Regions from separate parts of the Peribacillus sp. AS_2 genome, predicted to be linked through region 1. Evidence: riboswitches for the same ligand, from Rfam matches in the RefSeq annotation. Region 1 holds a riboswitch; the other holds the start of a gene.
What was found. Region 1 has a riboswitch for cyclic di-GMP ahead of sinI (DNA-binding anti-repressor SinI). Riboswitches for the same ligand answer to the same signal wherever they lie in the genome.
Positions count from the first base shown of each region.

Region 2: linked by a shared signal. The riboswitch ahead of OTG27_RS14965 (anti-repressor SinI family protein) and the one ahead of sinI (DNA-binding anti-repressor SinI) in region 1 are both predicted to bind cyclic di-GMP.

Region 1 is NZ_JAPTGA010000001.1:280,688-296,452, forward strand. Features, by position in the region: gene OTG27_RS01315 (sensor histidine kinase) at 535-1,689, shown strand; gene OTG27_RS01320 (response regulator) at 1,723-2,406, shown strand; gene OTG27_RS01325 (DegV family protein) at 2,593-3,435, shown strand; gene OTG27_RS01330 (ATP-dependent helicase ComFA) at 3,549-4,949, shown strand; gene OTG27_RS01335 (ComFC family protein) at 4,942-5,634, shown strand; gene OTG27_RS01340 (TIGR03826 family flagellar region protein) at 5,734-6,153, shown strand; gene flgM (flagellar biosynthesis anti-sigma factor FlgM) at 6,378-6,641, shown strand; gene OTG27_RS01350 (flagellar protein FlgN) at 6,722-7,120, shown strand; gene hpf (ribosome hibernation-promoting factor, HPF/YfiA family) at 7,459-8,016, shown strand; cyclic di-GMP riboswitch class I at 8,646-8,731, shown strand; gene sinI (DNA-binding anti-repressor SinI) at 8,762-8,902, shown strand; gene OTG27_RS01365 (helix-turn-helix domain-containing protein) at 9,051-9,374, opposite strand; gene secA (preprotein translocase subunit SecA) at 9,794-12,307, shown strand; one part of gene prfB (peptide chain release factor 2) at 12,457-12,519, shown strand; one part of gene prfB (peptide chain release factor 2) at 12,521-13,555, shown strand; gene OTG27_RS01380 (YitT family protein) at 13,712-14,575, shown strand; gene cccB (cytochrome c551) at 14,625-14,969, shown strand; gene ftsE (cell division ATP-binding protein FtsE) at 15,262-15,765, shown strand, end outside.
Region 2 is NZ_JAPTGA010000007.1:222,205-237,969, reverse strand. Features, by position in the region: gene OTG27_RS15015 (glycoside hydrolase family protein) at 1-55, opposite strand, end outside; gene OTG27_RS15010 (glycosyltransferase family 4 protein) at 161-1,207, opposite strand; gene OTG27_RS15005 (glycosyltransferase family 2 protein) at 1,213-2,016, opposite strand; gene OTG27_RS15000 (O-antigen ligase family protein) at 1,994-3,214, opposite strand; gene OTG27_RS14995 (oligosaccharide flippase family protein) at 3,195-4,661, opposite strand; gene OTG27_RS14990 (NAD-dependent epimerase/dehydratase family protein) at 4,679-5,671, opposite strand; gene OTG27_RS14985 (sugar transferase) at 5,694-6,245, opposite strand; gene OTG27_RS14980 (CpsD/CapB family tyrosine-protein kinase) at 6,350-6,970, opposite strand; gene OTG27_RS14975 (YveK family protein) at 6,960-7,703, opposite strand; gene OTG27_RS14970 (acyltransferase family protein) at 7,759-8,934, opposite strand; cyclic di-GMP riboswitch class I at 9,948-10,031, shown strand; gene OTG27_RS14965 (anti-repressor SinI family protein) at 10,050-10,178, shown strand; one part of gene OTG27_RS14960 (IS3 family transposase) at 10,888-11,332, shown strand; one part of gene OTG27_RS14960 (IS3 family transposase) at 11,332-12,236, shown strand; gene OTG27_RS14955 (YwzD family small protein) at 12,517-12,648, shown strand; gene OTG27_RS14950 (hypothetical protein) at 12,849-13,307, shown strand; gene tagU (polyisoprenyl-teichoic acid--peptidoglycan teichoic acid transferase TagU) at 13,771-14,700, opposite strand; gene OTG27_RS14940 (hypothetical protein) at 15,333-15,539, shown strand; gene OTG27_RS14935 (hypothetical protein) at 15,731-15,765, shown strand, end outside.

The DNA.
Region 1 (15,765 bases):
TACTGCATGTGTAAAGAAACTTTAATATAAGATAAAGATGTACGTGTTATAATTAATTTCATTGCCTGTTATTGTTATTAGCTGGTCATATATGCTTAAAAGAATAACATTATAGGAAAAACATGAGTTCTGTGCCATTATCCTGGCTTTACCTTAACGTGTCCTCTCATTTCAAGGATTTTGCCATTTAATAAATGCATCTGTTTCATATGATAATCAATGGAGCGGAATATCCCATTTGATTGAAAAGGATATTTTGTATTAGGATAATTGATATAGCTTTCGGCCTTTAATAGGCAGACTTAATGGCCGGATTATGAGATGTATAGTAAGTATGTACATTTTATGGAAATCAAAAAGGGAATTAACGTATTTTTAAACTTTTTTTGGTACAATATGTTCATGAAGGTTACTTCATACAAATGTTTCCTGAAATTTAACCATTCATGAAAAAGGGAAAGAACTTTTTTCCATATACATAGTCTTTAAGACAATAAATTGTTTAAGTCTTTTGATTTAAGTGGAGGGATCTTAATGTCCATAAAAAAGGTTGATGCTAAAGCATTGGACAAGATCTTAGAAACAATGGTGAGCACTGTTAGTGAAAGTAAGGATGAAGTCTTTGATATCGGCGAACAATGCCGAAAGGACTTCGAGACATTATCAAAAGAGCTTGATGATGTGAAAATCAGGGTCGCCATTGTGATAACCGACAGCGATGCACTGGATTCAAAAGCCAGATTTGCTCGAAAAAGGCTTTCAGAAGTCAGTATGCACTTCAACCATTTTTCTGAAGAACAAGTGCGTGATGCTTATGAAAGGGCACATAAGCTGCAAGTCGATTTACAAATTAACCGGCAATTGGAGAAAGAGCTCCGTAATCGCCGGGATGAACTTGAGTTAAGGTTAAGGGGTTTGCAGCAGACGATCGATAAAGCGGTGCATCTCGTCTCGCAAATATCGGTGGTGCAGAATTATTTGACACAAGATCTTAAATTTGTGGGGGAAGCCCTTCAAGAAGCGAAACGCAAGCAGGACTTCGGACTGAAAATAATCGAAGCCCAGGAGCAGGAACGTAAAAAGCTCTCACGTGAAATCCATGACGGTCCGGCGCAAATGCTGGCAAACGTCATGATGCGCTCAGACCTGATAGAACGAGTGCAGCGGGAGAGAGGTCCCGATGAAGCGTTAGTGGAAATCCGCAGTTTAAAGGTCATGGTAAGGAATGCTTTATATGAAGTGCGAAGAATCATCTATGACCTTCGGCCTATGGCGCTTGATGATTTAGGACTTGTTCCTACCCTCAGAAAGTACCTGCAAACGACCGAAGACTATAATAATGGCGTGAATCTGAATTTCGTCAACCTTGGGCAGGTCAAAAGGCTCCCTTCCGATATGGAGGTCGCATTATTCAGGCTGGTTCAAGAGGCTGTACAAAATTCATTGAAGCACGCGGACCCAAAACAGATTCAAGTTAAACTGTCCATTTCCAAGGAGATGGTGACCGTCGTCGTCAAAGATGATGGAAAGGGGTTTGACTCTTCGATTCAAAAAGAAGGCTCATTTGGCTTGGTTGGAATGAGAGAAAGAGTCGAGCTGCTGGAAGGTGAAATGACTATCGATTCACAACCGGGAGCAGGCACTTTGGTATTTATCCAAATTCCCTACCATTTAAATAATAGAGAATAGACATATTAAATAGAAACTAGGAGGAAGAAGCCGTTGAAGACTAGTATCGTCATAATCGATGACCATCAGCTTTTCCGTGAAGGCGTAAAGCGCATATTAGATTTTGAATCATCCTTTGATGTTGTTGCCGAGGGTGATGACGGAAGCGAAGCTATGGATCTTGTTGAAACACATAAACCTGATGTTGTTATCATGGATATCAACATGCCGAACATGAATGGGGTCGAAGCTACAAAAATGCTCGTGAGCCGTTACCCTGAAACAAAAGTCATCATCCTTTCCATTCATGATGATGAAAACTACGTGCAGCACGCATTGAAAACAGGAGCACAAGGTTATCTGTTGAAAGAGATGGACGCAGACGCGTTGATCGATGCTGTGCGTGTAGTCGCTGAAGGCGGCTCATACCTTCATCCGAAGGTCACCCATAACTTAGTTAAAGAATATCGCCGTTTAGCAGCTGAAGAGGGTGCTGATCGTGATTCCGTACATACGATAGAAATCAGGAGGCCGCTTCACCTATTGACTCGACGTGAATGTGAAGTGCTTCAGCTTTTAGCTGACGGGAAAAGCAACCGGGCCATCGGCGAAACTCTATATATCAGTGAAAAAACAGTCAAGAACCATGTGAGTAACATTCTTCAGAAGATGAATGTGAATGACCGTACACAAGCGGTTGTCCTAGCTATTAAAAACGGCTGGGTAGAAGTGAAGTAATCAAAGCGTTCGATAAGTCCGGCCCTTCAGATTCCGCAATGCGTGCTGAAGGGCTGGATTTTTTTGTTGGATGTGATCATATTCAAATTTTTGGTAATTTAAAAAGCTATTTAATGCAAATAAAGGCATTTTCAGATAGAATGTTGAATATGGTACGAAGTAAATTTTTATAAGGATGGTACTGATATGAAAACCGCAGTCGTAACAGATAGCACTGCATATATACCAAAGGAAATGCGTGATCGTTTACATATACATATGATGCCGCTTAATGTCATTTTTTCCAATGAAGCTTACCGGGAGGAAATTGATATTACTGCGGATGAGTTTTATGTGGAAGTAAAGAGGCAGGAGAAATTGCCGACCACTTCACAGCCTCCAATCGGGAAGTTTGTCGAGAAGTTCGAGGAACTGCAAAAAGAATATGATGATGTTATTTCCATTCATTTATCGAGCGGCATCAGCGGCACGTATCAAGGAGCGGCATCTGCAGGTGAAATGGTCGAGGGAATCAGGGTTCATGCGTTTGATTCGGAAATCAGCTGCATGGTACAGGGGTTTTACGTGATCGAGGCGGCAAAGATGGCACTTGATGGCAAAGGTGCAGAAGAAATCATGGCCAGGCTTGAAGAAATGAAACCATCGGTCAAGGCATACTTCATGGCAGATGACCTATCCCATCTCCAGCGCGGGGGCCGCTTAAGCAGTGCCCAAGCTTTGATCGGCAGTCTGCTTCAAGTGAAGCCGGTGCTCCATTTTGTTGATAAAGTCATCGTCCCATTCGAAAAAATCCGTACAAGGAAAAAAGCGATGAAACGGATTGCCGATTTACTTGGAGAAGAGGCGGCGAGCGGCGAGAAATATAAGGCCGTCATCATTCATGCAAAACGGGAAAATGAAGCCAAAGACTGGAAAGCGGAACTTGAAGCACGGTTCCCGAATGTCGAATTCGACATCAGCTACTTCGGCCCAGTAATCGGAACGCATCTGGGCGAAGGCTCGATGGGGATGGGCTGGTATAAAATTTAAGCTTTGACGCCTTTACTAAGTGAAAGGCGTTTTTTTATGAACAAAAAGGAATCCGGGAGTTAAAAGCGAATGATAAGGGGGAGTGTAATTTATCAAGAAATGGAGGTTGCAGTTTGATAAAAACGAGCATTTCCCCGCCTTATTCCCCTGAACTTCAGAACCATCTCACCGGAAAACATCTTTTGGCCTTCGAAATCCCCTTCTCCCAAGAAATCCTCACAGAGCACCTCAAGAATGGGTATGTCTCGGAAACTTGCGGCGTGCAATCCGGGAACGGCTGTTATCACTGTGTACGCTGCGGTAACAAAGATCAAACCTTGTTTTATACTTTCCCTTGCAAGATTTGCAATCAAGATTGCACTTACTGCCGCTCATGCATCATGATGGGACGGGTCAGTGAATGTGCAAAGCTTTATAGGTGGACTGGTCCCGGCATTCAATATACGATTCCTGACAATGTGATGAGGTGGATGGGCACTTTATCGGCAGGTCAACAGAATGCATCCGACTGTGTCGTTGAAGCCGTAAACGGAAAAGATGAATTCCTAGTATGGGCTGTATGCGGGGCAGGGAAGACGGAGGTGTTATTTCCAGCGATTGAGGCAGCCTTGCTTGCCGGGAAACGGATTTGTTTGGCAACACCGCGTACCGATGTCGTTCTCGAACTCTCCCCAAGGTTAAAAAAAGCTTTTCCTGCCATTGAAGTCACTACCCTCCATGCCGGCAGTGAAAATCGACATGGTTTTTCGCCACTGACCGTTTCCACGACCCATCAGCTTTTCCGTTTTATTGAAGCTTTCGATGTCATCATCGTTGATGAAGTCGATGCGTTTCCCTACTCAATGGATGATTCGCTGCATTATGCGGTTAATAAGTCGAAAAAGGTATCCGCGGCAACCATCTACTTGACCGCCACACCTTCGAAGAGCATGCGGCGGCTATACCGAAGCGGCAAATTGAAAGCCTTCATAATCCCGGCCCGTTATCATCGCCAGCCAATCCCCGTTCCTGAAATGAAGTGGAGCGGCAATTGGCAAAAACTATTCCTTCAACAAAAGATTCCATCGAAAATCAACGCATGGGTAAGTGAGCGCCTTAACCAGAATATCCCCTTCCTATTGTTTTTTCCAAGCATCAGAGTGATGGAGCAAGTTCTTCCGCTGTTTCAAAGGCTGTCCCCTGAATTATCGATTGTCCACTCCCGGCACCCTGATCGAAAGGAAAAAGTAATGGCCTTAAGGAATGGACTCGTTCCGGGACTACTGACCACGACCATCCTGGAACGGGGCGTGACAATCGAGCGGTTGGAAGTAGCCGTGATCGGTGCTGAACATGAAGTGTTTTCTGAAAGTGCTCTCGTTCAGATTGCCGGCAGGGTAGGGAGAAGCTTTGCGAATCCTTCCGGGACGGTCACCTTTTTTCATTACGGTAAAAGTGAAGCGATGGCCGAGGCGGTCCGCCATATACAGATGATGAATAAAAATGCCATGAAAAGGGGGCTGCTGGATGAATAGATGTCTAGTTTGTGATGAAGGAATGCAGCAAGCTTTGACATGGGTGAGCCTGCTTAAGCAGGCCGAGGCAAGGGCAATCTGTGAAGGATGTGAGGTGAAACTTAATAGGATAACCGGAGATACATGTACAATGTGCTCAAGGGAGCTGGGAGGGGACAATATGACCGGTGACCTCTGTCCCGATTGTTCAAGATGGGAAAGGAATAGGGAATGGGGAGGCTATTTGTCTAAGAACATAGCGCTATTTCATTATAATGAATACTTAAAAGATCTGATTGCTAAATATAAGTACCGGGGTGATTATGCGTTGGCTGAGATTTTCGTCCCTTTTTTGAAAGAAAGGTTAAAGGAGGTGGAGTTTGACCTGGTAACCGCCATCCCGCTTAGCGATGAACGGCTTAAGGAGCGGGGGTTCAACCAAGGAAAGGCTTTGGCAGATCTAGTTGGACTTCATACGGTTGAGACCTTGACAAGAATCCATACCGAAAAACAATCAAAAAAATCTCGTAAAGAGAGAATGTCATTACCGCAGGTTTTTCAGGTCATGCAATCTGATATGCTGGAGCATAAATCCATTTTGATCATCGATGACATTTACACAACTGGCACAACTCTCAGGCATGCAGCAAAGGCATTGATAACGGCTGGGGCCAAAGAAGTATCATCGATCACACTGGCTAGGTGAAAAAGCTTATTTTAATAAAACTTCCTAAAGTATCGCCGGGATTATTCGATATATACAGTACTGAAGAATAATCGCCGTGATGGTGAAGGAGGGGCCTCGATGGATGTATTCAACTGTCCAAACTGTAATTCGTTATTCGTTATGACGAAATTCCGTGATGTGTGCGATGCCTGTTATAAAGAAGAAGAAGCCCAATATGATAAAGTGTATGCATATATTCGCAAGAAAACAAATAGTACGGCGTCCATGATGCAGGCGGTTATGGAAACCGGCGTTGAAGAAAGGTTAATTATTAAATTTGTGAGAACCGGAAAGCTGAGAATTTCACAGTTTCCCAATCTCGGAATTCCTTGTGAAAAGTGCGGCGCCAACATCAAGAGCGGAAGGTTATGCGGCAAATGCACCAATTCGCTCGTTACGGATTTGCAGGCATTTGAATATGAAGAAAAGCGCCTGACTGAAATTCAAGGAAATGATAAAAAAAATACGTACTATATGAAGGATGAGCAAAAAGGGTAATTCATTCATGGAAACATAATGCCGTTTTTGTTAGAATATTCGATATTGAGAACAATATTCGACAATGGGTTGTGAAGGAAAGATTACAGCAAACAATTAAAGAAATCGGTTCCTTGTCGATAAAAAAGATAGGGAGAATAACACAGTCCAGAGCCATTTTCATGTGTTAAGGAATCGAAACATAATGGGATTTATAAAATCGACCGAAGGAGAGGATCTGGAATATGAAAATCAATAACGTCGGTATGACAGGTGTTAACCCTTATAATCTTCAAGCCAATAAAACGGGGAATATCAAGGAATCCAAGGTCAAATCCTCGGATAAAGTTGAAATTTCTTCAGCGGCAAAAGAAATGCAGCAAGAATCGAAGATGATTGCTGCAAGACAAGCAAAAGTGGATGAACTGAAAATCCAGATTGAAAAAGGAAATTATAAATTGAATGCACAAGCCACGGCTAAGGGTCTCATCGATTTTTACCGAAAATGAATTTTTCATGAAAAAGAAGCTTGAATGAAGTGGACGGAGCTAGTTTCCGTCCTTCATTTATGAGCGGAGGAGGCAGCGAAATGACTGCACGGAACATCATCGGATCGCTTGAAAAATTGATCAAGCTTCATAAAAGCTTGAATCAATTGGCGATAAGAAAAACGGCCATTTTGAAAGCGAATGATACCGAGGCGATTACTGCCCTGCTGATTTCGGAACAAAAGCATATTAAAGCGATCAGCCAGACGGATAAGGAAAGAGAAAGGGCAGTCGAGGAATTTCTTGCAGCCAATGGAACGGCGGGACAGCCTGCCTCCATCCATACCGTGACGGAACTGACAGGACCAGAAGAAACGGAAGTCCTTAAAATGCTAAAAGCGGCATTGATCGATGAAGTGGCAAAGCTGAAGGAGCGGAACGGTTTAAATCAGCAACTGATCTATCAGTCTCTTCAATTCATCTGGATATCCAGGAAATGAATAAGAAGAAAAAGTCCTCCAATAAATACACAAATCCGTATGAAAGTCTATCAGTGGATGGCGTGTTCTATGATAAAAGAAATTGATTTCCTTCCCTTTTGGAGTCCAAATGGTTTCGACGTTAAATATTTTTAAATTTTCTGTAAATAAAATAGGCTTAATTTTTTCTTTCTAGCATAGCATTTGATATAATGAAGCTAGGGCAGACATCAACCCTTTCCAAACCTTCCGACAATTGTTTCATTATTTCGACATATTTCATGATGTGTTTCTAAAAGGAACCGGAGGGGTATTGTAGAATCTAACTGTATAGTCTTAATTTAAGGAGGACTCACTTTATGAATTACAACGTACGCGGTGAAAACATTGAGGTAACTCCAGCAATTCGAGAATACGTCGAAAAGAAAATTGGCAAGTTAGAACGATATTTTAACAATACACCAGATGCAAATGTGTTAGTCAATTTAAAAGTGAACAATAATACATCTAAGGTCGAAGTGACGATTCCCATGCAGAATTTGGTTCTTCGCGCTGAAGAGGAAAATGCGGATATGTATGCTGCCATTGACTTGATCAATGATAAGCTTGAACGCCAAATTCGTAAACATAAAACGAAGGTCAATCGCAAGTTCCGAAACAATCTATCGACTACACCCGATGCATTCGCCTTCAATACGGAAGCTGACGAAGTGGTGGATGAATTCGAAGACGATAATGATATTGAAGTGGTCCGCAATAAACGCTTTGATTTAAAGCCAATGGACAGTGAAGAAGCGATTTTACAAATGAATATGCTTGGTCACAGTTTCTTCGTTTACACGAATGCGGATACTAATACAACAAACGTAGTGTACCGCCGAAAAGATGGACGGTATGGATTGATTGAACCTAGTTAATTATTATTCTAAGATCAAAAGCACAGCACAGCCCAGCCTCTGGGTTGTGCTTTTTTACATGTTGATAGAATCCGTTAGAACGTAAAAATGATTGCTTCTTTTTGTTCTCTAAAAAACAAAAAGTTCACTTAAAAGAACAAAAAAATGTTCTTCATTAAGATAAATAGTCAATTTCATCTATTAAAATACCTCTATCTTTTGCACTTACTCGAATTGTCAGTTCTTTAAAAAGAACAATAAGTTATTTGTAGAAAACAATTTGATCAAGGTGCAGAGGGGGTTGGATTATTTGTATCGAAAGAATTGCCATACATGCCATAGAGCTTCTTTTAGCAGTGCGGAATATGGAAAGTGGCTTTGCCCGACCTGAGATGAGGATTTAACTTCGCAAAAAGCCCACGAGGCACTTATAATCGAGAGAATCAATACATCCCAAAGAATTTTTAAGAAGAGAAAACGAAATTGAATTAGTCTATGAAAAATCACCTGAACTTCAAATTTTCTTAATATTGTAATATTTTGTCGGATGAAAGTTTTTGCATTTATGTGGATTACCGACATAAAATAGCAATATATGGAGTGTGTATCCGTTATAATATGATTATAGGTAATGTATTTGGTAATAAATACCACGACAAAGGCAAACTCCTTGAAAAATGAGGGCGCAAAGGCACAGGTCTAAGGTCCTTTTGACTATGATGGCTGGTCTGCCTGAAATACAAGAGTATTTTAGGAGGTAGAAGAGGTGGCTAATGTGGAAATGGATCAAGAATGGGTGAAATTGATTTCTGAAGCAAGAAGCTTGGGTTTCAAAAAAGAGGAAATCATTGCTTTTTTAAAACGGGAAAGCCCTGAGGCAATTTTTGAGGAGAACGATGGAAAATAGGTTCCGAACAAATTCGAGAACATCCCTATAAACAGTGGTTCGATTCATAGCTGTTTATAGGGTTTATTCTTCCTTGGGATTCTTGTGTGTCTAGCTTATTCAAACTGTATTCATCAGGATTATGTAAGTAAACTAGTGCACTACCACTCTACTCTTCTTTATCTTTTCTCCACTTATTAAACTCGATGAATTCCCTGAATTGTTGTTTTGAGACACCCGAATTCATGGCTTCCTCAACGATTTTCATCCACTCATTGTCCAAGGTTTCCTTATTTGGAGCATCGTAAAGCAGGGCATCAACTGGGATGTTAAGTACGGAGGAGATTTTTTCAAGAAATTGAATAGAAGGATTCGTTTGTAAGTTCCGCTCGAGCGAACTTAAATAAGACTTTGCAACACCTGCTTTATCGGCAAGTTCAGTCATCGACATTTTCTTTTCTTCTCGCAGTTTTTTTACACGTTCACCAATCATCAATACCACCTCGAAACATGTTCTATTTATCTTCCGCTAAAAAGTTTCGGCAGCCCACCTTATCATTCAAAACATGACGCCTGTAAGGTTGGATTACCTTGACATGCTATCTCTAGAGAGGACACAGCATCTAGTGATGGAAGGTTATGGATAATTCACATTTGCATATGGAATAATGGGGAGTTTGCAACATATTTTTTATACTTCCTCCTATTTTAACAGTTTTCCTCCTCATTTATCCATTGTTTTTCGCAAGAATTGCATTCAGGTCTATACCAGCGAAGTGACATGAAGTTGTACCTCTATGATAGAAGTGGTAAAATTAAGCGTGCATTAGTAATAATAGAAGGTGTGTTTCTTCTTACTTATATGAATTTTATCATTGAACGATCATTACCATAATAGAGGAGCGTTATTGAATGCTTAATATATTAAATAAAGTTTTTGATCCGAATAAGCGAGAAATCAAACGTTTAGAAAAAATCGCCGATCAGGTCGAAGCGCTGGCTGATGAAACTGCTGCGTTATCGGATGAACAGTTGCGTGCCAAAACGGAAGAGTTTAAAGAGCGTTATCAAAATGGGGAAACCGTTGATGATTTGCTTGTCGAGGCTTTTGCGGTTGCGCGTGAAGGGGCAAAGCGTGCTCTGGGCTTATATCCTTACCGTGTTCAAATCATGGGTGGGGCATCCCTTCATGATGGAAATATCTCCGAGATGAAAACAGGGGAAGGTAAAACTTTAACATCCACGATGCCGGTTTATTTAAACGCGCTTACCGGTAAAGGTGTACATGTCGTTACCGTCAATGAATACTTGGCACACCGTGATGCCACCGAAATGGGTGTATTGTATGATTTCCTCGGTTTGACCGTCGGGTTGAATTTGAACAGTCATTCTAAAGAAGAAAAGCAGGCAGCGTATAATGCTGATATTACGTACAGTACGAATAATGAGTTAGGTTTTGATTATCTTCGTGACAATATGGTGTTATATAAAGAACAAATGGTACAGCGTCCCCTGCACTTCGCTGTCATCGATGAGGTCGATTCGATTTTGATTGATGAGGCGAGAACGCCATTGATCATTTCAGGTTCGGCACAGAAATCGGCTCAGCTTTATATCCAGGCCAATGCGTTTGTAAGAACCTTAAAGAAAGATACGGACTACACATATGATGAAAAGACAAAAGGTGTTCAGCTGACGGAAGATGGGATGAATCGAGCTGAAAAAGCGTTTAATATCGATAATTTATTCGATATTAGTCACGTTACTTTGAATCATCATATCAATCAGGCGTTAAAGGCTCATGTTTCCATGCATTTGGATGTGGATTATGTCGTCCAGGAAGGCGAGATAGTCATCGTTGACCAATTCACCGGCCGTTTGATGAAAGGCCGCCGTTACAGTGAAGGTCTCCACCAGGCGATCGAAGCGAAAGAAGGACTTGAAATTCAAAATGAAAGCATGACTCTTGCGACGATTACATTCCAGAACTATTTCAGGATGTATGAAAAACTTTCAGGTATGACCGGTACAGCCAAAACGGAAGAAGAGGAATTCCGCAATATTTATAATATGAATGTCATTGCGATCCCGACAAATAGGAATATCATCAGGGATGACAGGGCAGATCTTATATATGCGACAACTGATGGGAAATTCAAGGCTGTTGTGGAAGACATCGCCGAACGTTATACAAAGGGTCAGCCTGTGCTTGTCGGTACGGTTGCCATCGAAACATCTGAGGTCATATCTGCCTATTTATCCAAAAAAGGCATCCCTCACGATGTTTTGAATGCAAAAAACCATGAGCGTGAAGCGGAAATCATTGCGAATGCGGGTAATCAAGGCTCAGTTACGATCGCTACTAACATGGCAGGTCGCGGTACGGATATCAAGCTTGGTGAAGGTGTCAAGGAGCTTGGGGGCCTTGCCGTCATCGGCACGGAACGTCATGAAAGCAGGCGTATAGATAACCAGCTGCGTGGCCGGTCCGGCCGTCAGGGTGATCCAGGGGTCACTCAATTCTATTTATCAATGGAAGATGAATTGATGCGCCGCTTCGGTTCGGATAACATGAAAAACATGATGGCACGCCTAGGTATGGATGATTCCCAGCCAATTCAAAGTAAAATGGTGACAAGGGCCGTTGAATCCGCACAGAAACGGGTCGAAGGCAATAACTTCGATTCACGTAAGCAATTACTGCAGTATGATGATGTTCTCCGTCAACAACGGGAAATTATCTATAAACAGCGTTTCGATGTCATGGAAAGTGAAAACTTACGTGAAATCGTCGAAACGATGATCACGGCATCCATCCAGCGAAATGTTGTCGCGTTTGCTCCAATGGGCGATGAGGAAGGCTGGAATTTACAAGGCCTTGTCGACTACCTGAATGGTAACCTATTCAATGAAGGTTTAATCACTGTGGCTGATTTGGAAGGGAAAAACGAATCGGAATTGGTTGAGTTCATTTTAGCAAAAGTGAAAGAAGGCTATGACCAAAAAGAAGAAGAGCTATCTGAAGAACAAATGCGTGAATTCGAAAAAGTAATCGTTCTTCGTGCAGTCGATAGTAAGTGGATGGACCATATTGATGCAATGGAGCAGCTGCGCCAAGGGATCCACCTTCGTGCTTATGGCCAAATCGATCCGCTTCGTGAATATCAATCCGAAGGTTTTGCGATGTTTGAAGCGATGATTGCTTCAATGGAAGATGAAGTCGCGAAATACATCATGAAGGCTGAAATCCGCAACAATTTGGAACGTAAGGAAGTCATAAAAGGACAAGCGGTCAATCCGAAGGAAGAAGACGGGGGAAAAGTGAAAAAAGCCCCTGCCCGTAAAAAGGAAGAAGTTGGAAGAAACGCGTTATGCCCATGCGGCAGCGGTAAAAAATATAAGAATTGCCATGGCAATTTAGGCTAAAGTTAGGTGTATAATGAAGATGAGACGGTTAAGTCCAAGGCTAGCCGCCTCTTTTCATGTTTAGTTTGCATATAATGAAGAGGTTTATTGTAATGAAGGGAATCCCTCTTCAGGGATTTTTTTTAACATACTTAATGAGGTGAAGAGAAATGGAATTAGCAGAAATAAGAAATGAACTTGAACGGACAGCGCAGCGATTAACGGACTTTAGGGGGTCTCTTTGACTTAGATGAAAAAGAGGCACGAATCGCACAGCTAGAAAATGAGATGACACATCCCGATTTTTGGAATGATCAGCAAAAAGCACAAACTGTCATCAATGAAACGAATGCTTTGAAAGAACAAGTCAATCAATTGTCCGACCTGAATGAATCATATGAAAATCTGGATTTGACATATGAATTAGTGAAAGAGGAGAATGATCAAGAACTTTTAGCTGAGCTGGAAGAAGAAATCACGGTTCTTGCACAAAAGATGAATGACTTTGAACTTCAACTTTTATTAAGTGAAGAATATGACTCGAAAAATGCCATTCTTGAACTGCATCCTGGTGCAGGCGGTACGGAGTCTCAGGATTGGGGTTCCATGCTGTTGCGCATGTATACAAGATGGGGTGAAAAAAGAGGCTTTAAAGTGGAAACCCTTGATTACCTTCCAGGTGATGAAGCTGGGATCAAGAGTGTCACTTTAATTTTCAAAGGCCATAACGCCTATGGGTATTTGAAAGCGGAAAAAGGGGTACACCGTCTTGTCCGTATTTCTCCTTTCGATTCCTCAGGACGACGCCACACTTCATTCGTTTCATGTGAAGTCATGCCGGAATTCGATGAGACGATCAATATAGAAGTACGCACGGAAGATTTGAAAATCGATACGTACCGGGCAAGTGGTGCAGGTGGTCAGCATATCAATACAACGGACTCGGCGGTCCGGATCACCCATTTACCTACGAACACCGTGGTAACGTGCCAAAACGAGAGATCTCAAATCAAAAACAAGGCCCAGGCCATGAATATGCTGAAAGCCAAATTGTATCAACGTGAAATTGAACAGCAACAAGCGGAATTGGATGAAATCCGCGGAGAGCAAAAGGAAATTGGCTGGGGAAGCCAAATTCGTTCTTATGTTTTCCATCCGTATTCCATGGTTAAAGATCACCGTACTAGTGCGGAGACCGGAAACTTGGGAGCTGTCATGGATGGGGATATCGATATGTTCATTGATGCGTACTTGCGTTCAAAATTATAAGATCAGCCAGTCGGACCGGTTTCCCCGGTCCGGCTTTTTTTATGATTTCCCTTTTTAATGAATCTTCTGGCTGACATTTACAGGATTGAAAAGGGATGCTCTACCTCGTTCGGCCAATACTAGATAATAATGATGGTTCGAGGAGACTTATGCAAAATGAAGAGAAGATACAGGGAGCAGAGGCATCCTTTCATTCAAAAGTTAACGGAGTATGGATTGGTGATTGTAGGTTCGTCCATAATTGCCATTGGTTTTAATGTGTTTTTACTGCCTAACCAGGTCGCATCCGGAGGGGTCAGCGGGATTAGCACGATTCTCAGGTCAACTCTCGGTTGGGAGCCGGCTTATGTTCTTTGGGGTTTTAATATCCCTTTGTTCATTGCGGGGCTTATTATCCTCGGAAGGCATTTCGGAGCCAAAAGCCTGATTGGAACCTTGTTCCTGCCTTTAGTGGTATTTCTGACAAAGGATTGGGAGGCATGGACGAATGATGCATTGCTTGGTTCGATTTGCGGGGGGATGATGGTCGGGCTTGGGCTGGGAATCGTCTTTCGCGGCAAGGGTTCCACTGGGGGGACCGATTTGGCGGCACAGATTTTCCATAAATATACCCATCTGTCATTGGGGACCTGTGTGGCTGTCATTGATGGAATCATCGTTTTAAGTGCTGCCATCGTTTTTGATATTGAAAAAGGCCTTTATGCATTGATTGGACTATATGTGACAAGCAAGACGATCGACCTTGTCCAGATTGGATTGAACCGTTCGAAGATGTCACTGATCATCACGAATAAAGAAATGGAAGTAAGGGATGCTATCTTACATGAGCTGGACCGGGGTGTAACAGGCATATCCGGGTATGGCGGCTATACGGATGATACTCGTCCAATTTTGATGTGCGTAATAGACCAGTCGGAATTCACCAAATTGAAACAATTGGTGAAACTCGTTGACCCTAAAGCGTTTGTAATTGTAATGGACGCGTCGGAGGTACTTGGGGAGGGTTTTAAACTGGATTGAAATTGGTATAATGTTCTTGTGCTGGTATAAATCAGAGGGGGTAAGTTCAATGAAAATGAAGTGGTTAGCCTTAGTTCTGGGTACTTCTTTGGCCTTGGCTGCATGCGGTGGGAACGATGATGCTGCAGATAAAGAGCCTGCAAGTGAAAATAACGAAACGACTACGGCAGGTGCCGGTGATGCCGCAAAAATTTATGAAAACAAATGTTCAAGCTGCCATGCAGTGAATCTTGAAGGCGGCGTGGGACCGAACTTGACGAAGGTAGGTTCCAAGCTATCAAAAGAAGACATTGAAAAAGTCATTGCGAATGGCCAAAGCGGCGGAATGCCAAAAGGTATAATCAAGGGCAAGGAAGCGAGCATGGTCGCTGAATGGCTTGCTGAACATAAATAATGATTAATGAAACGTTCTGCTCAGCGGGACGTTTCATTTAGCCTCAATTAAACCCTCGAAACAACTCGCGATCAACCACTTATCAAGCAATCAAATCCTGGAATTATTACATAGATGTTGATATATGTCTAACTGAAATGAAACTGTAATATTTTTTATGCTTAATTTGACAAAATATGATGTTATAATGTTTCTGTGCTCAAGTAAGGGAGATTCCTGTCAGATTTCAGTGAAAATTGTCGAAAAGCTGTATATACATAGTGATAATCCAAGCAAATTAGGTGGTTTTAGAATGATAGAAATGATAGATGTGAAAAAGACATACCCAAATGGCGTAATTGCCATAAATGGAATCAATGTGAAAATAAAGCCAGGCGAATTCGTTTATGTAGTGGGTCCGAGCGGTGCCGGAAAATCGACCTTCATCAAAATGATGTATAGGGAAGAAAAGCCTACAAGCGGTAATATTTTGGTCAATGGTGTAAGCCTGCCAAGTATCCGCAATTCGAAAGTTCCTCTATTCCGCCGTAATATCGGTATGGTATTCCAAGATTTTAAACTCCTTCAAACATTCACTGCATATGAAAATGTTGCTTTTGCCATGGAAGTTATTGAAAAGGAACCAGAAGAAATCAAAAAGAGAGTCATGGAAGTTCTTGATCTGGTTGGCATTAAACATAAAGCGAGAATGCTTCCTTCCGAGTTATCTGGTGGGGAACAGCAAAGGGTTGCAATAGCCCGTTCGATCGTCAATGATCCCAAGGTAGTCATAGCCGACGAGCCTACAGGTAACCTT
Region 2 (15,765 bases), on a different contig from region 1:
TATTAGCGACATTCCTGTTCTGGCAATCCTCAGGGAGGTTGAGTGGGTCTGCCATATATAACACTCCTTTTATGGTGATGTTATATAGCATATGCTTGTCCAAAAAGTATGTATAGGTATAAAAAACAAAAAACAAACGAGGTCATCATTTGTTTTTTGTTCATTGATAGGTTTTGAGTGTAGAATGAATCATATTCGAGAGGGAGAAGGATTCTTCTACTTTTTGTCTTGCTTTAATTCCCAAGCGTTGTCTTAAATCTACACTATCTTGAAGCGTTTTAATTTGTTTGGCAAATTCCTGTTCTGAATGGTGTGAAATGAGAATCCCGGTTTCATGGTCCACAACGGCTTCTTTAATGCCGCCTACATCCACAGACATAATTGGCGTACCTGCTGCCATGGCTTCCAGGACGACCATTGGAAAAACTTCTCTAAGTGATGTTAAAAGTAGTACGTCCATATTGCATATAAATTCATACGGATTGGATGCATTACCTAAGAGCATCACTTTATGGCGTAACTTTAAGTCTTTAATCATCTTTTCTACAAATGCCCGCTCCGGTCCATCTCCAGCAATATAAAACATAACGTTAGGTACGTCCTTTAACTCATTAACGATTTTCAAGAAAAGTTCATGATTTTTCTCTTTTGATAAGCGGGCTAAGATTCCCACATTGAAGGTTTCTTTAGGCTCTAATTGTTTAAAAGAAAAGGTCTCCACATCTACGCCATTGTAAATCGTCCGAATAAGCTCATTCCTAACACCAAGCTGAAGTAAGTTATCCCGTTCAAAATTACTAATTGCGATAATTTCTTCCACATGCTGATTCAGCACTCTTTTAAATAGAAAGGGCATCTTTTTTTCTAGGATGGTTACATTATGCTTGGTATACACGAGCTTGATATTTCTTCTTGTCAGTTTCTTGATGGCGATCGAGTATAGCAGCATTCGTAAACTATTGGCATGAATGACATCGATGTGTTTTAAGCTGACTTCTTTAATCAGTATTTTAAGGTTGGCAAGGTGATTCTTTAAGCTTAAAGGAATGAATTGTTGTTTGTTATGAATTTGCTTGTACAATTCCCCCGTCGCAGCAGCAGAGTAAAACGTCATGTTTTCATCCTGGAGATGGTTTTCCAATTTGCAAAAATACATCTCAGCTCCGCCAATTATGAGTTTATCTGTAAGTAGCAGGACATTGTTCATATACCTTATTTCCCTCCATTTAGTAAAGAGGCAGCCTGTGAACCTCTGTTTTTGTTGTATGCGTTATAGGCGTACTTGCTAAAATAGAAGTTAGCTTTTACGAAATTTAATTTTTCCTGGCTTCGTAACAGCTTCCAATATCGGTAAGCAGCCTTAAATTTATTTCTTGAAGTAGAGTTACTTACAATCCGATATTTGGATAACACTTTTGGTAAGCCATGTGCTTTATATCCTTGTCGTAACAGTAACAGCCATAATGCAGTATCCTCAGGCTGAATATCGGGCATTTCGATATGCTTGAATTGCAGCCTATCCAGCATCACGGTTAAACAGCCAATTGTTGTATTTCCAATTAGATGCTTATAATCCACTTCTTTAGGTGCCTTTACTTCAACATCAAGAGACTCACCTTCTTCATCTATTAAAGAATAAGAGGTGAAAGAGAAAGCTAGATTTCCCTGTTGCATAAATGCGACTTGTTCTTCCAATTTAGTTGGGAGCCATAAATCATCACTATCAAGAAACGCGATATATTTTCCGTTGGCTTCTTTAATGGCTATATTTCTTGCGCGGGCAGCTCCGACATTCTTGGATAAGGGAATAAGTCTGATCCGTGAATCTTTCTCAGCATAGGATTTAATGATAGAAACAGAATCATCCTTTGATTGATCATCTACAATGATCATCTCCCAGTTAAAATAGGTTTGATCCTGGACAGTTTTTATCGTTTCAGGGATAAAAGACGAGCAGTTATACGAGGGAGTTATCACGGAAACTAAAGGTCTATCATCCTTTTTGCTGTAGGTCATTACATTCCACCTCTTTTTTCTCATATACCGAAATATATTTTAAAGTTAGTGCTAAAAAGGAAAAAAATGCTTCATTAATCATGAGTGAAAGGGACATCATCTGTATTAAGAAAGCAAAAAGAGTTAGCACAATGAACGGTTTTTCTTTATGTAATTTAGTCTTGAATAAAGTGATGATAAGCATTAATAAAAAGGAAAGGTAAAAAAGAAAACCAATGATTCCAGACTCTACTAAAACCTCTAAATACGTATTGTGAACATATAGCTTTTCATTATGCTCAAAAGCGTAATAATCGGAAAAATTAAAAGCGCCAATGCCAAAAAGGGGATTTGACATAAAGTAGTTGATCGCCTGCCCCCATAATTCAAACCTGCCGCTGCCCCCGTCAGTTGAAAAGTCAGAAATGCGGCTCGTGACGATTTCATTGAGATCTATATTGATAAGAGATCCAGCAACATATATCACCCCTAAAAATAATAAGGAAACAGCTAACATTTTGATTTTTTTTGAGAAATTAGCTAACAGCATGTACAAAACGACCACCAGTACAAGCGCTAAAATACCGCCTCTAGAAAAAGTCAGAAGGGAAGTAATCATACATAGGAGGAATCCGATTGAATGCTTGAATCCCTTTAAATTGGTTAAATAATAGGAAAAAAAGATTGTGTTAAAAAAAATGAAGATGTTGGGGTCATCCAGCAAACCGATTAATCTTGGATAATCCCGGTCCAATAATAATCCATATGATGTAATCTCAACACCCGTTGGAAATCTTCCTGTCACCTTTATGCCGATGAAGTATAATAATAGGCTAATGACGTTAAAGATGATTCCGACATTTGCAATCGATTTCTCAATTGCACTTAACGAAGTTAGCTCCAATACATATCTCATGATGAAATAACAGCCGAGTACGAGTATCACTCCTAGAATGACCCGAATGCTCGATTCAGGATACTGAGAAAAAGCGCCGCTCAGACAATAGGTGAAATAAAATAAAAGCAAAAGGATCTCATAATGATAAAGGGTACGGAAATAGAATTCCCGAAAATGAAAGCAAAAGAAAATGGCTAGAAAAATCATGTAAATTTTTAATGAAAAACCGATGGAGATATTATATTTACTGAGCGTAATAAAAAATAACAAGAGAAAGACTGACCATATAGAGGTGTTTTTATTAATTAGCAATCTTTCCATTCTCTTTTTGTCTCCCATCTTGTAAATGTTCGGTAGCAGGTTTCTTTTTAATAAAGCCAACGATTAATTGCTTGATGCTCTTATCGAGCAGCAAAATTAGAGCAGTGACGAAAATGATGGTAGAAATCATGGCTATAAAAGGATACTCGGATAATAAGTTGAGCATCAGGATGAAACTGATGCAAAAGAAGGTACCATACGGCAGGATGACCTTGAAAAGTACCGCTCTTTTTTCTGGATTGGCAGCGACATAGCCAATGAATGAGACGATTTCCATGGTAAGGACGGCAAAAGCTGAGCCTGCCACTGCATAGTTAACGCTCATGTAATAGAAGGAAACCAAACCAATGGTGATGGTTATAAACTGGACAATTGTACGCCGGTTCTGTAATCCCCTTGTTGTGAGACCGTCAGCAATGGCAATGTTAAATCCTTGCAGAACGATTATAAAAGCCAATATTTTTAAAGGCTGAACCGCAGATCCCCACTCGGGTCCAAATAAAATGGTAACGAGATAAGTGGCCAAGTAGAATAAGGTTATAGTCATGCACATGCCGATATAGGACATGATTTTCATTTGCAGGATATTCAATCTTGTGTGTTCTGCAAGCTCCCCTTGGTTGTATCGCTTAAATAAAAGCGGAAAAAAGGCTCCTGCAATGACTCCTGGTATTTGGTATAAAGCAGAAGGAATCCGATAGGCTACTGCAAAGAGGCCGACAAGCGCTAAAGGCAGTGTTTTTTCCAGCACCAATGGGCCCAATTGTGGGGTTAGCATAATAAATAACCCACTGATTAAAAACGGACTGAGATTCGTTAATAATTGTTTTTCAAAAGGAGACTTCCATTTTATTTCCGCTTTTTTCAGCAGTAAATAAAAGCTGTAAAATCCACCGGCTAAATAAGAGAATCCATATAAAAAGGCTGCCAGATGAACATCCACTTTCAAGCCCATACTCACCGTGGTTGAAAGTATCAACGCAAAAGAAGAGACGATCTTTATCGACGCGATGAATTGCATCCTTTCAGTTAATTGAAAATAGGTTATTCCAATACTTTGCATCGCCAGGCCAATGACCATCGGGATCATTAAGCTATAGATCATATAAAGAATTTGTTGTTCTTGATAAAGAATGTGAATGCCGCCAAAAAAAACAAAAAAGGTCAAAAGGGAGCAAACTATCCGAATCTTAATATAGGAAGAAAATGTTCTTTCTAAGTTTTCCTTTTTTGATCCTTCCCTTAAAAAAGTATTACTTGTCCCGAGGTCCGTGAAAAAATTCATGACCATGGCAAGAGCCAATGCCACACTGAAAATCCCGTAGTTCTTTGAGTTAAAATAATTTGCTAATAGAATGAGCGTGGCCGCATTAAGAACATTGGATAGAATGGTACTGTAAAATAAATGGACAATATTTTTTAAAATAGAATTTTTCTTTGTACTCACTTTATTCGCTCCCGATTTTATGACGATAAAGTCGTTGACTTGAGTAGAGGTGCAGGTGAATGAATTGTCTTGCTGGTTAAAGAAGGCTGATTTTGGTTTAAATAATATTCATATGTGCTCGTAAGACCCTGTTCAAGTGAATGTGCGGGGTGCCAAGCCAATTTTTGAAGTGTCGTTTTATTACAGAGTATGCTTTCTTTGATATCCCCATTTTTCGCTGGCTGATAAATAGGAGATAAATCATTACTGCCAAAGGATTGAATAGTCGAGAATAATTGATTGATGCTTGTACTGGTGGTTGATGAGACATTGAAGGTGCCGCTTTCTTCATATTCCAACGCTTTCAGATTGGCATCGGCTACATCCTTTACATAGATGAAATCCCTTGTTTGAGTACCGTCTCCATAAATGACGGGCCGCTCATTTTTTATGACAAGATTAGTGAAAATCGATATAACACCGCCTTCGCCGCTAGCTGTCTGTCTTGGCCCATATACATTGCTGTATCGAAGATTCACATAATTTAAATCGTATAATTCTTTAGCAAGCTTTAGATAATCCTCTGCCGTTTTTTTTGATGCACCATAGGGTGATAATGGAGAGGTAAGATGTGATAATGTGATTGGCATGACATCAGCATCTCCATATACAGCTGCTGATGAGGCGAACACGATCTTTTTAACGGCATACTTGTGAGAAAGCTTAGCGATGTTTATCGTTCCCATGATATTGATTCGTGCATCATTCGTAATATCCGAAATGGATTGTTGTACACTTACTTGTGCAGCTTGATGAATGACATAGTCAGGCCTAAATGACTCCATCGCTTTTTCAAGCAGGACCTCATCCTCTACATTTCCAAAGAATGGAGTGACTTTGGCTTGGACATTTCCGATAGATCCGGTGGAGAGGTTATCATATATAGCCACTTCATAATTATTACGGATTAATGTATCAACAATATGAGAACCTATAAATCCAAAGCCCCCAGTTACTAGTACTTTTTTCATTTTTCACTACCCCTTTTTTAGATTATCTAGCTCCATTACCAGTAAAGACTATGGTCAATGTTCGGAACAAAATCTTGATTTCCATAGCAAATGAGCGGTGTTGAATATAATATAGGTCATAATGCAGCTTTTCTTTTGGTGATAAATCATAACCCCCATTTACTTGTGCCCATCCAGTAATTCCAGGTTTTACATATAAACGGTTTTTAAAGCCAGGCAAAAACTTTTCAAATTCTTTATAGAAATATTCCCTTTCAGGTCTTGGCCCGATGAGCGACATATCTCCTTTTAAAACATTAATAAGCTGAGGGATTTCATCAATCCGTGTTTTTCGTATAAAGGCTCCTATTCTAGTCACCCTGGAATCATTTGCACTTGCCCACTTAGGCCCATTTTTTTCGGCATCGATGCCCATGGAACGCAGTTTAATCATATTGAAAGGCTTCCCATCCAGACCTAGTCTTTGCTGATAAAAAAAAGGGGAGCCAGTTGAATCAATAGGGATAAGAATGCAGAATAAAAGTAAAATAGGTGCTGTAAGTATTAGCATAAAAAATGAGATGATTAAATCCATAGTGCGCTTTATATTAAAATTAGATGATGTCGATAGTGGTTTTGTAAGGATTTCTTCCTGCCTATCGACTCTGACTTTCGAATCCACTGGTTATCCTCCCTGAATTAAGAAATGATCATTGATCCTGAAATTTCAAGATTTGCCCGTTCAAATTGCATTTTCACACCGGCAATTTTCTCTAACTTATCTCTGCCTTCTTGTATAGCTAATATTATGCCATCACAATATTTAGCAATGATATTTGCATCAGGTTTATTTAAACTGTCTGATGTATGGAATAAAATGATGTCAAAATCCTTCTTCCACTCTTCAATCAGAGTCGGAAGGGTCTCTAATGTTAATAATGTTGCTGGTTCATAAATGGCTTCGCTTGTAGGGATACAGAATAGATGCCCCTTAATATGTATAGCATGTTCGTTAATGGGCTTCTCATTTAAAAGCAGGTTAGTCAAACCGAATGAATTATCGATATTAAACACTTGATGCAGCGAAGGTTGGCGCAGATTAGCATCCACTACAAGGACTCGTTTACGCTGCTCAGAAAAGGCAAGTGCTAAGTACGCTGATGCATTTACAATATTCTGTGATTGTGAAAGAGATGTAATCATTAATATTGAATCGTCTTTATTAAGGTTAGACTCGATATTGTTACATATCGAATAAAATTGCTCTTTATTGATTTCATTTAGGTAAAAGGATTGTTTCCTTGTGAATTTAATACTCACTATATTCACCCCGTTTTGTGGAAGGTAAGGTTTTATATGTTGTTTTACGTTTTCTGTTTATTCTTTTGGTATTCAAATTCAGCCTCCCTAATAATGGAATTCCAAGAAGTTCAAGCTCCCTATCGGAGTAGGTTGAATCATCAAAATGCTCTCTAAAAAGTGCTAAGCCTATTCCAGCAAAAAAGCCTAATACGATTGAAATGGCTATGATGAATTTCGGCTTTGGGAAAAGCAGTTCTGCTTGCCCCATTTCATTATCATTGAGAATGCTAATCTGTTTAACGTTTGTAATGTCTTTAAAATTAGAAATCGAATGTCTCGCGACAGTTTGGGCGATGTCCTTAGCGGATTCAGGATTTGAATCCTTGACGGTAATCGTGATGATTTGGGAATTATCTCGATTAGTAATGGAAACTTGCTTAAGTAAGTCATAGCTAGAAGTCTTAAGATTCAACTCCTCTTTAACTCCTAACATGATCTGAGGACTTTTAATGATGTCCATATACGATAGGGCAAGCTGTCTGTTCTCTTGCACTTTGTTTATGGAAGCATCTTTTTGATCCATGCTTAAAGATCCTGCCAGAACTTGAGTGGAATACTGATAGGCTGGCTTCATAAGGTACATGGACGAAAAAATAATGAAACCAGTAATACAAAGGGTAGATAGAATAATGATAAGTATTCGCTTTTTTAAGATTCGTATAAAATCTTTAATTTTTACTTTTTCATTCATCGATTTCACCACTTTTTTAGAGATAGTAAGAATTCGTTAACAACTTGCAAAGAATTTATCCTATTTTGCGTTTTAATGCTAAGTGATCTTTGGATATTCCTTTTTCTTGTTTGTTTCTTGTGAAATACGTTCCGAGCCTCATGCATGGTTTTTCCACGAGTAAATAGGAAGCTGTAGACAGTAAAAAAGAAAAGAAAAAGGAAAAGATCAATATTAAACCGGTAGGCAGCTTGTTATAGAAAAGGTACATCAATGAGAATAAGGATATAAGATGGTACAAATACAAGCTATATGAAATTTTCCCAAGAAGAGTTAGCATTCTAGACCTCAAAATCTTTGAAACTTTCTGGGATGACACGCTCATGAAAATAAAAATGCAAACACCGCACGAGACTACATAATCCCTGAAAATATAATTGTTTAAAAAATCCACTTCACCAATGATGCCTTCGTACATAAAACAGATAATTGCACCCAGCAACAATGCGATTTTTACAGGTTTTTTCATTTTCAAGGTGTAGGAAAAAAGCCCATGTCGATATTTCGCTATTATTGCTCCCATTAAAAAAAGAGTACAGTAGTGGAAACTTAGAAGAATGCTGGTTATATCGCCACCAGAACCAAACAAAAACAAAAAAATAGTCGACGAAAAAATTAAAACAAAAAGCCATAATAAAGAGTCTTTAAGCTTTTTTCGTATAAATAAAAAAATCAGTAAAGGAAATATAATTGAAATTCTCATTTCGTGTACAAGAGACCATATAACATTGTTATAGGCGTCTGTATTGTACTGCCCTATAAACAAAAGATGTTCTATTAATAAGGAAGGAGTATCTGGGCCTGTCCAAGTTTTATTAAACCAGTCTGTGATAAAGGGCAAATCAATTTGGCTTAAAAGCATTTTAGCCAATATAGCCATGCTTATTGCTACTAAATATGGTAAATAAATTCGAAACACTCGTTTTATTAAGTATGTAGAATAGTGGAATTTAGCACTATTAACTGATAAATACAAAACAAAACCACTCAATACAAAGAATAGAATGACAGACTCATTTCCACTGCTGAAAAAAAGGCGTAAAGGAGTTTCCTTGAATAAATAAATTATGTAGGAGCTGTTTGAACCATACTGATAATTAGCATATGAAGGGTATACCATCAAATAATGCCCAATTAACACTATGAGAGCAGCTAAACCCCTTAATGAGTCGAATTCCTCATATCTAGTCATATCCTCCTCCATAGGAACCGTTTTTTTTATAATATAGCACTTGTTCTTAATAAAGTATAGTTAGTTCTTTAAAACAGACAAGAAAAGACAGAAAAATACAATATTAACCATCATATCCTAATTTTTAGGCTCAATTATGAAATGTTTAATGGGCGAATAAAAACTTTTGTCAATTAATAAAAAGGAGCATAGTTGAAAGTCGGAACACAAATGCCTTAATAATTTCAAGAATTTGGCCAATGGATAAATCCTGTTCCCACTACCATAAATTTAATGTAAGATATGGAAGTTTGGGGATTAGTTAGCAAGTTGTGGATTAGACATACAGGTGATGTTTATTATTCCTGTAAGAGGGAAATAAACTACTAAATATGCAAATAGAATAAACTAAGAAACCAATTGACATAATAATGTAAAGATGGTAGTTTCAATTTAACTATTCGTTATAAAGAACATTTTGTTTGTTATGTTAAATTATAACCTGTTAATTCTATCAAAGAATATAAAATAAAATAACAAAAAATGTAAAATAATAGATGTTACTATTTAATATATACCTGTCACTTTTAAAAGAAAAAGCTCAATTAATAATTTATAGAAGAAAGGATGATCTTTAATGCCTTTATACCAAATGAGAGAAATATGGACACCTTTAAAATTAGTTGGAGTTAAGTTTTTTAAAACAGAAGAAGGAAGTATTTTTATGAAAGTTTTTAATAAACGTCGAAGAAAGTTAACGTAATGCTTTGTTTTAATATTAATCCCTATTCAGCTTGTTGTGATTGATAAAAATTCCTAGATATATATAGTTATGATTTTAAGAATATTGTAGAATGATGGCGGAAATTAACGAAAAGTATTTTAATTAATGGACAGGATTTTAAGTATAATTAACATGAATATAGTATTTAATACTTAGTGAAAAAATTCATGGGCTATTACGATTTCTTAAAAAGAAAGAATGAAAAGATTAACTCCATGAACCAAAATAGGAAGATCATAATGTGAAATATACTTGAGAAAGGCAAACCTATTGAAAAGTAGGGACGCAAAATTACAGGTCTAAGGCTACATGCTAAGACGGCTGTGTTACCACAAGCTGGGTGGGGTTTATCATGGAAGCTAACAATGAACGGGAAGAATGGGTTTATTTAATGTTAGAGGCTAAAAATGTAGGATTATCTATTGAAGATGTGCGGGAGTTCATCAAGGAAAATGAACTGGAAAAAACAAATCAGGGATAAAAATTATGTTAAGGAAGGCTGTTATACAGTCTTCTTTTTTTATTTTCATTAACGTAAAAGGTATCCAGAATAAAGAACATGGCGATAATAATAAAAAAATGCAACCTTATTGAGGGGGATTTTTATTATGGATGTACCTATTGCCTTTTTGAAGGGATTAATGTGGGGAACTGTATTTAGTGTACCGTTATGGTTGGCATTTTGCGGTTGGATAAAAATAATCATGAATTTTATAAAGTAAGTGCTTAATAAATTTAAATATTAAAATGATACCTAGGCAGGATTTGAAATGATTATCATAGAATTTTTTAATGTACATAATGCGTTAGACGTAACCTTTTACAGATTCAAGAAATATAGCCTATAAAAAATAGTTAATAATACCTAAAAGTATTTGGTTATGTGCCGATACTATACTATAGGGATCAAGCAAAGGGACTTCGCAAGTGGCGATGTCTGATAGCTGCCATCAAAGTAAAAGGAGACTATTTGATGACAAAAAACAAATTCATTACGTTCGAGGAAGTTTATGAAAAGAAACAGAGAAGTAAGAAAATTTTTATTGGCACTTATTTTACAATTATTTTAGTTTTGATATCATTAATGACTTATTTAATGGGACAAGCATAATTTGTGTTATCGAAGGGGCTGAGGAATGAACTGCACCCCAATTGTTAGACAACATCTAACAATTGGAGGTGCAGTTTTTTTGACTAAATATTCGATAGACGAAAAATCAAATGCAGTTTTAGAGTACTTAGAAGGGAAAAAATCCTATAAATCCATTGCTCAAGAAAGAAATGTAGGTTTATCCCCTCTGAAAAGATGGGTCGCTCGCTATCTAAAACATGGGATGGAAGGACTTGTTTCATCCTATACAAATTACACTCTGCCCTTTAAACTAGAGGTACTTAAATATATGAACGAATATGGGGCATCGATCAACGAGACCGCTGTACACTATAACCTTCCTTCCGATTCTACACTTTTGAATTGGGCAAATCAGTTTAAGGAAGGAGGTATAGACGCCCTTAAACCAAAGAAAAAGGGGCGTCTATCCATGAAAAAAGAAACTAAGAAAAAATCGCCAGCTAATGGCTCTCAAGAAGCACTTCTTGCCGAATTAGAATACTTACGTGCAGAGAATGCCTATCTAAAAAAGTTGAATGCCTTAGTTCAAGAAAAGGAAGCCTTACAAAGAAAGAAAAAGCGAAAGTAGTCCATGAACTAAGGAAACAATTTGATTTAAATCTGCTTCTATCCATTTCTAAAATGGCACGGAGTACGTACTATTATTGGGTAAACGCCTTCGGGCGTGAGGATAAATACACAGAAATTAAATCCCTTATCAAAGAGATTTTCCATACGCATAAAGGGCGTTATGGGTATCGGCGTATCACCCTAGAATTACGTAACCGAGGTGCTCGCATCAATCATAAAACAGTTCTCCGATTGATGAATGAACTAGGATTGAAGTCATTGGTTCGCATGAAGAAATACCGTTCGTACAAAGGGAACATCGGCAAGATTGCGCCCAACATTCTAGCACGTGATTTCAAGGCGGCAAAGTCCAATGAAAAATGGGTAACAGACGTCACGGAATTCCAACTAGCTGGGGAGAAACTATACTTATCAGCCATTCTTGACCTGTTTAATGGTGAAATCATCGCCTATAATATCGAATCTCGGCCTGTTTATCCGCTCGTTTCCAAAATGCTGGATAATGCCTTTGATCGCTTGGAATCGAAAGATTCACCCATTCTCCATTCAGATCAGGGCTGGCATTATCAGATGAAACAATACTCGCATGACTTGAAAAAACATAACATTACACAAAGCATGTCCCGCAAAGGAAATTGTCTCGATAATGCGGTCATTGAAAACTTCTTTGGCTTATTAAAATCCGAATTACTCTATCTTCAAGAATTTGAAAGCATGGAGCATTTCAAACAAGAACTAGAAGAATATATCCATTACTATAATCATCAACGAATCAAGGTAAAATTAAAAGGCATGAGCCCGGTAGATTACCGGGTTCATGCCCTAAAGGCTGCCTAAGTAAATAAAGTGTCTAACTTTTTGGGTTCACTTCAGAATCGGTCCTTTTTTGTTTTTTATACCCAAACTATCTACCTATAACTTACTAGTATTCATTCCTAAGGGATATTTCAGAAATGTTAAAATTGGGTAAATTTTTGGTTTTTAAACTAGTTTCTGCTTGCCAATTCCCGCTTTATATGTGATTATCAAATACATGAGCTATATTCCTTATTTTTGAAAAAAATTTAGCAACAGTATGAAATGGTGGCTCAATTATATATTGGAGTGGAAATTTCGCATGGATTTTTTTGATATTATAAAAGACACTTTTGCCAAGGGTGAGTCTGGACAAGATGTTACTGTAAATGAACTTGTGGAAGAGATTAAGGAGAAATTAAGCGGGATCATTGAACAACCTGATAGTATATGATCCGTAGAAACATATTCAACATTTTGCTCGTTTCATGGGCGATGGTCATCTTCTTTTCTTTTATCGATGGAGGAGGCGTCAATGAATCTAAGAAATCATTTTTGATACATATACTTAAGAAGCATGTTTAATAACATGCTTCTTTTTTATCGTTTTCCCTTATATATATAAATGAATGATAACCTGTGAGGGTGATGAGGGTGAGGAGACTCAGTAAGATTCCAATAGGAGTATTGACGGCTATTCTCGTGGTTTTAGCTGTAGGATCCTGTATCATTTTTCTTTTTCCCAACGGATCAAAAAGCGTGGTTGAAGATTTCTATGAGTATGAAAGTGAAGCGGAGTTCGGGAAGTCCTGGGAATTGTTAAGTTCTGAAATGAAGCAGCGGTTTCCGAATCGGGCAGATTATGTGCAAAATCGGTCACATGTATTTTTACAGCATATGGATGTGGAAACCTTTCAGTATGATGTAGGCCGTCCAAAGAAAGTGAAGAACCGGAGGCTGAATAAGGATGGAAGGCAGCATAAAACGGCCTATGAAATTCCGGTTACACAGGTCTTCAATTCTCGCTTTGGGGTGTTTACTTTGGAACAAAATTGTTATGTCGTCAAAGAAAAAGGCGAATGGCGTTTGTTATGGGATTATCAATTTGAATAGATTCCTCTCCTTTTTCAGGCTCAAGTTCGTTTTATTGAAAAGGGAGAGGCGCTGCTCTCATATAATGCCGAAAAGATCTACTTCTCATGAAACATATTTCATTCTTGAACGGTCACTGATGGCTTTCAGAATAAACATTTTGTCCTGTTTGCTTAGCATAGCCCAGCTGCCTGCTTTGATTTTCATTTAAATCCACTCCTTTTGTTTAGGATCATTTATTATAGTTGATGAATGACGGTTGATGGAATTCCGGGTCCAAAGAATAATTGTGTCAAGTGATGAAAGGGGCAAGGGGAAGATGGGATTGTCAGCTCATATTAGATTATACCGTCTTTTCATGCCTAATAAACAACAAAAATTCCAACAAATCTCTACATTTGGTGTTCGTTTTTTGTCAGAATATTGGACGGGGAAAATGAAAAAGCTGTCAGGATGCGGGTCCGGACAGCTTTTTCATTTTTTCTTATTTTATGGATAATTGTTCTTTTAATTCGGATTGAACCTTTTCTTTTTCTTCATCTGACACAATATAATAGTAGATGCCGTCGATTTTCGTTCCGTTTCCATTTATGGACGATTGGGTAATGCTTTTGCTTGCGTCCCTGTAGTTCTTTTGGATGTCCATCATGTCATCAAACGTCAAATTCGTCTGGATATTATTACCGAGTGCAGCGAAGACTTCATCGTATTTCGTCAATGATGAAAGGCTAGCGCCTTCCTTGATTACAGCCTCGATGATGGCACGTTGTCTGGATTGGCGGCCGAAATCACCACTAGGATCATCATGTCTCATTCTTGAATAGGCAAGGGCTTCTTTCCCGTTAAGGGTATGCGTACCTTTTGCAAAATGAATGCCATCGGATGTGAAGTCCAAATCGTTTTGAACGGTCACGCCGCCGACTACGTCAACGATATCCTTAAAGCCTTCCATATTGATCTTCATATAATAGTCGATTGGAATATCCAGGAAGTTCTCAACGGTATCCATGGACATTTTCGCGCCGCCGAAGGCAAATGCATGGTTGATTTTATCCTGTGTTCCATGACCGACGATCTCGGTCCGTGTATCACGCGGAATGCTTAGCATCTTGACCGATTTCTTTTGTGGATTGACTGTCAAGACAATCATTGTATCTGAACGGCCTTTGTCGCCATCACGTTCATCGACACCAAGCATGAGCATCGAGAATGGCTCTTGATCTGACAGTGCAAGGTCTTTCGTTCGTTTATCCGTAGTACGGTCTATTGGTGTATGCATCGTGTCAACGGTTTTTGTCAGTGAATTCCATACGGAGTAGGCAAAGGCTCCCCCAGCTAGTATAAAAAGTAGGACAATTATCCCGACTACCTTCAGCCATGTCCGTTTCTTTTTTTTCTTTTTTTCATGTCTCATAGTTTACTTCCTTCCTCTTTTTGTAACCACTTCATCTATTATATTTAATTTCATAGTAAAAGAATAGTATATTTTACTATTTTATAATACCTTTGACATATTTTGGTGTAACTCAACTAAAACAATTCTTCATTTAAAGGTTTAATGCTAAAGGAGTGGCTGATTGGAAAATCTACACTTATTTGGTTATTAGTTGTGCAATTTGGCCTAGTGTTTACACTTGGGTAATCATGATTTTACAGCAAGCTTTACTGGACTTGATATTCGAAGCGGGGAAGATTTATGGGGTAGGGGCCAATGGATAAGTCATTCTGATTAAGGATGGCGAGATCATCTCTAAGGAAAGTGTCGAGGGGCTTCGAGAATCTAGTGGGAAATCAGTGATCGGTTGGCTAAAAGGACATCATAGCTAATATGAAGGAATAATAAAGTAGCTTCGGAAAAGAGTCCGAGGTTACTTTTTTTGTTTGGAATGAGAAAAACTATGAATCTAATGAATTGGACCAGTCAAAATGGATGGAGAGTGTTCCTTCAAAATGGGTGATAAGCAAAGTCCCTCAAAGAAAGAAGGCGCATATATATGCAATACGGATATCCTTAAAGAATAAATAAGTCTCGGAGGCTAAGCACAAATGGAATTTTCAACTGAAAGTTCATCATACGAAAGTGATTCAGAGGAAAGCTCATCATACGAATGTGATTCAGAGGAAAGCTCATCTTACGAATGTGATTCAGCGGAAAGCTCATCGTACGAGAGTGATTCAGCGGAAAGCTCATCGTACGAGAGTGATTCAGCAGAAAGCTCATCGTACGAGAGTGTGCTCATCAGACGAGGGTGATTTAACGGAAAGCCAATCAGATGATGAAAGTAGTTCAACTGAAAGCTAATCAGATTTAACAACTAGTTAAATTAGAACGGAGATTTACTTAAAAATGGGTGATAAGCAAAGTCCCTATTAGAAAGTAGGAACATATATATGCAGTACGGATATCCCTAGAGGATAAATAAATTTTGGAGGTTAAAGAATAAATGGAATATACAACTGAAAGTTCATCGTACGAAAG